2 regions of the Kutzneria kofuensis genome follow, and region 1 is predicted to be linked to the other one. Evidence: riboswitches for the same ligand, from Rfam matches in the RefSeq annotation. Region 1 holds a riboswitch; the other holds the start of a gene.

What was found. Region 1 has a riboswitch for glycine ahead of gcvT (glycine cleavage system aminomethyltransferase GcvT). Riboswitches for the same ligand answer to the same signal wherever they lie in the genome.
Region 2: another riboswitch for glycine. It lies ahead of BJ998_RS24120 (L-serine ammonia-lyase); the one in region 1 lies ahead of gcvT (glycine cleavage system aminomethyltransferase GcvT).

What each region holds. Positions count from the first base shown of each region.
Region 1 covers NZ_JACHIR010000001.1:4,869,680-4,871,872, reverse strand. Annotated here, with positions in the region: gene BJ998_RS22690 (hypothetical protein) at 1-42, opposite strand, end outside; gene BJ998_RS22685 (helix-turn-helix transcriptional regulator) at 314-937, shown strand; glycine riboswitch at 1,014-1,108, shown strand; glycine riboswitch at 1,110-1,199, shown strand; gene gcvT (glycine cleavage system aminomethyltransferase GcvT) at 1,230-2,193, shown strand, end outside.
Region 2 covers NZ_JACHIR010000001.1:5,162,432-5,164,624, reverse strand. Annotated here, with positions in the region: gene BJ998_RS24120 (L-serine ammonia-lyase) at 1-947, opposite strand, end outside; glycine riboswitch at 1,084-1,175, opposite strand; gene BJ998_RS24115 (glycoside hydrolase 5 family protein) at 1,242-2,193, shown strand, end outside.

The DNA.
Region 1 (2,193 bases):
GGTGGTCCGGGAGAGCGTGGCGGCGGCATCCTCGACGACCAACAGGCTCCTCCTGCTCGCGCGGGGGACTGCGGCCAGCCTACTGGAGACGATCCCAGGTCAACCAGGAACTTCCCAGCCCCGGGCCTCGAGAGTGTGCCCGAACGGGGCGATCCGATGCCCGTTCTTACCTTGCCGCGCTCGCCCGATCGGGTGGACTTCGAGAAAACCGCTGGTCAGCACTTTCTCTACGACATGGAGGCGTCGTGAAGATCCTCTGAAGAAGGTCGTTGCACAGTGTGTTCCTGGGGGTACACAGCGAGGAGGACACACCATGGACAGAGTGTGGGTAGCCGTCCACGCGGGCGATCCGATCACCCTGGCCGGCGCGATCAGCTGCCTGCGGGCGCGGGCCGAGCTCCAGGTGGTGCCGGAGCGCAGACTGTCCGAGGCCCAGGTGTTCGTGGTGTGCGCGGACGCGGTCAACGCTGACGTGATGGGGTTGCTGCGGCGGACCGCCGAGTCGACGCCGGTCAAGATCGTCCTGGTCACCGACCGGTTCCACGACGCGGACCTGTTGGCGGCGGTGGAGTGCGGCGTGGTCGCGGTGCTGCCGAAGGCGGCGGCCAGCGGCGAGCGCCTGGTGCACGCGGTGCTGGCGGCCAAGCGGGGCATGGGGGACATGCCGCCCACGCTGCTCGGCTCGCTGCTCGCGCAGGTGGAGCGCCTGCACAAGGAGGTGCTGCGGCCCAACGGCCTCACCGCCTCCGGGCTCGCCCCGCGCGAGATCGACGTGCTGCGCCTGATGGCCGAGGGCTGGGACACCGCGCAGATCGCCACCAAGCTCTCCTACTCGGAGCGCACCGTGAAGAACGTGGTCTACGCGGTCATGAACCGCCTCGGCCTGCGCAACCGCCCGCACGCGGTCGCGTACGCCATGCGGTCGGGTGTGATCTGAAGGGGCAAGACGCTTGAATCTTGACCGTGCCGGCCACCTCCAAATACGGTGGCCGGCACAAGTACATCCTCGCTGTTCACACCGTGCGGGAGAGACCTGTCGATCGCGGGCAGGCGCCGAAGGAGCAAATCCTCCCCGGAATCTCTCAGGCCCCCCTACCGCTCGGGACAGGCGACTCTGAAAAGCAGGCGTGCCCATCGCGCCTCGCCCAAGGGGAAAGCCGGCTCGCCGGTGAAACTCTCAGGCCCATGACAGAGGGGGAGGCTCACTCCACCACACGAGGGGTCTCCTGATGGGCACCGACATCCGCCGCACGCCGCTGCACGACGTGCACGAGCGCCTCGGCGCCAAGTTCACCGACTTCGCCGGCTGGCAGATGCCGCTGCGCTACACCGGGGACGTGGCCGAGCACACCGCCGTACGCACCGGCGCCGGCCTGTTCGACCTCACACACATGGGCGAGATCCTGCTGTCCGGCCCGCAGGCGGGCCAGGCGCTGGACTACGCGCTGGTCGGCCACGCCTCCGCGATCGGCGTCGGCCGCGCCCGGTACACCATGATCTGCGCCGACGACGGCGGCATCCTGGACGACCTGATCGTCTACCGCACCGGCGAGCAGGACTACATGGTCGTCGCCAACGCCAGCAACGCCGCCCTGGTGGCGGGCGAGCTGGTCGACCGGGCCGAGGACTTCGACACCGAGGTGCGCGACGCGTCCACCGACTACGCGCTGATCGCCGTGCAGGGGCCGAACGCCGTCAGCCTGCTGGCGCCGCTGACGCCGACGGACCTGTCGACCGTCAAGTACTACGCCTCCTACCCCACCACCGTCGCCGGCCGGCCCGCGCTGCTGGCCCGCACCGGCTACACCGGCGAGGACGGCTTCGAGCTGTTCGTGGCCCCGGACGACGCCGAGGCGGTGTGGACCGCCGTCGCCGACTCCGGCGAGATCCTCCCGTGTGGACTGTCCTGCCGTGACACGCTGCGGCTGGAGGCGGGCATGCCGCTCTACGGCAACGAGCTGACCACCGAGCTGACGCCGTACGCGGCGGGCCTGGGCCGGGTGGTCAAGCTGGACAAGCCCAGTGACTTCGTCGGCCGCGCCGCGCTGGCCAAGGCCGCCGGCGAGACGCCGGCCCGCAAGCTGGTCGGCCTGGTCACCGAGAGCCGCCGCGCGCCGCGGCACGGGTACCCCGTGGTCGACCCGGCCGACGGTGCGAGGATCGGCGAGGTCACCAGCGGCGCGCCGTCGCCGA
Region 2 (2,193 bases), 290 kb from region 1:
ACGACGCCGTCGTCGGAGGCGCCGGGGACGAAGCGGGAGTAGTAGTGCAGCACGGCGGGGACGATGCCGGCGGCGCCGTTGGTGGGGGCGGTGACCACGCGGCCGCCGGCGGCGTTTTCCTCGTTGACGGCGAGGGCGAACAGGGTGACCCAGTCCATGACCCGCAGGGGGTCGGTGGTGAAGTGCTCGGCGGCGAGAGTCCGCCGGAGGTCGGCGGCGCGGCGGCGGACCTTGAGACCGCCGGGGAGGGTGCCCTCGACGGTGCAACCCCGCTCGACACACTCCTGCATGACGTGCCAGATGTGCAGCAGACCGGAGCGAACCTCGGTCTCGGGACGCCAGGACAACTCGTTGGCCAGCATGACATCGCTGATGGACAGGCCGGATTCCCGGGTCCGGGCAAGGAGTTCGTCGCCGGAGAGGAACGGGTGCGGCAGGACGGTCTCGTCCTGCTTGATCCGGTCCGTCCCGGTGGCGGTCTCGTCGACGATGAAGCCACCGCCGACGGAGTAGTAGACGGCGGAATCCAGCGAGGAGCCGTCGGAAGCGAAGGCGGCGAAGCTCATTCCGTTGGGGTGCAACGGAAGTTGCTTGCGGCGGTGCATGATCAGGTCGGTGTCCTCGACGAACTCGATCTCCCGGGAACCGCCCAGAACGAGCCGACAACTGGACCGGATGTGGGCGACGCGGTCGTCGGCGTCGGTGGGGTCGCACAGCTCGGGCTGTGAACCCTCGAGACCGAGCATGACGGCCTTGGGGCTGCCGTGACCGTGCCCGGTGGCGCCGAGGGAGCCGAACAGCTCGACGTGGACGCGGGCGACGGAGTCGAACCGGCCGGCGGCCCGCAGACGTGAGACGAACATGCAGGCGGCCCGCATCGGCCCGACGGTGTGCGAGCTGGACGGACCGATCCCCACCGAGAAAAGGTCGAAAACGCTGATGGCCATGACGGACTCCAGGGCATGCCGAGGACGACGGAAGCTCCCCCTCTGTCATGGGACCTGAGAGCTTCGCCGTCACGACCGCGACAGCTTGCACCGTGGGTGTGCGTGCACGACCGCGCACGCTGCTTTCCAGAGTCGCCTCGCCCGGCCGGTCTGGTTGCCTGAGAGTGTGCGGGGAGGCTTGCTCCTTCGGCGCCTCGGCGAATCCGAGGGCTCTCCCGACCGGGCTGTGTGCCGGAGGCACGCGGCCTGTGTGGAATTGTTGGCCCTCACTGTAGGCGAACCGGGGAGCGGCTGATGAGGTTCGGCGCCAACTACACGCCCAGCAAGCACTGGTGGCACACCTGGCTGGACTTCGAGCCGGACTCGATCCGCCGCGACCTGGACCAACTGGCCGGCCTGGGCCTGGACCACGTGCGGGTGTTCCCGATCTGGCCGGTGTTCCAACCCAACCGCGGCGTGATCCGGGAGAAGGCGGTCGAGCAGCTGCTGGACCTGGTTCGCATGGGCGCCGAGGCGGGCTTGGACGTCACGGTGGACGGCATCCAGGGCCACCTGTCGAGCTTCGACTTCTACCCCTCCTGGACGCAGACCTGGCACCACCGCAACGTCTTCACCGATCCGGACGTCCTGGAGGGCCAGGCCCTGCTGCTGCGCACGCTGGCCACGGCGCTGCGCGGGGAGCCGAACTTCCTGGGAATGACGCTGGGCAACGAGATGAACAATCTGGTCGCGCACAACCCGTGCACGGCAGCCGAGGTGGACGTCTGGCTGGACCGGCTGCTCGAGGTGGTCAACACGGCCGATCCGGACCACCCGCACTGCCATTCGGCCTTCGACGACGCCTGGTACGTCGACGACCACCCGTTCACCCCGCTGGCCAGCGCGACCAAGGGCGCCATGACCACGGTCCACCCCTGGGTCTTCACGCTGAACGCGGCCCGTCGTTACGGTCCGCAGTCGACGGAGATCCACCACCTCGCCGAGTACGGCACGGAGCTGGCCCGCGCCTACGGCACGGTGGACCGGGTGATCTGGGTGCAGGAGGTGGGCGCGCCGGCCCCGCACATCCCGGTCGAGCACGCCGTGGAGTACGCGGAGCAAACGATTGCCAACGTGGCGACCTGCAAGAACGTCTGGGGTCTTACGTGGTGGTGCTCGCACGACGTGGACCGGAAGTTCATCGACTACCCGGAGCTGGAGTACGGCCTCGGCCTGTTCGACGCGGACGGCAACGCGAAGCCGCTGG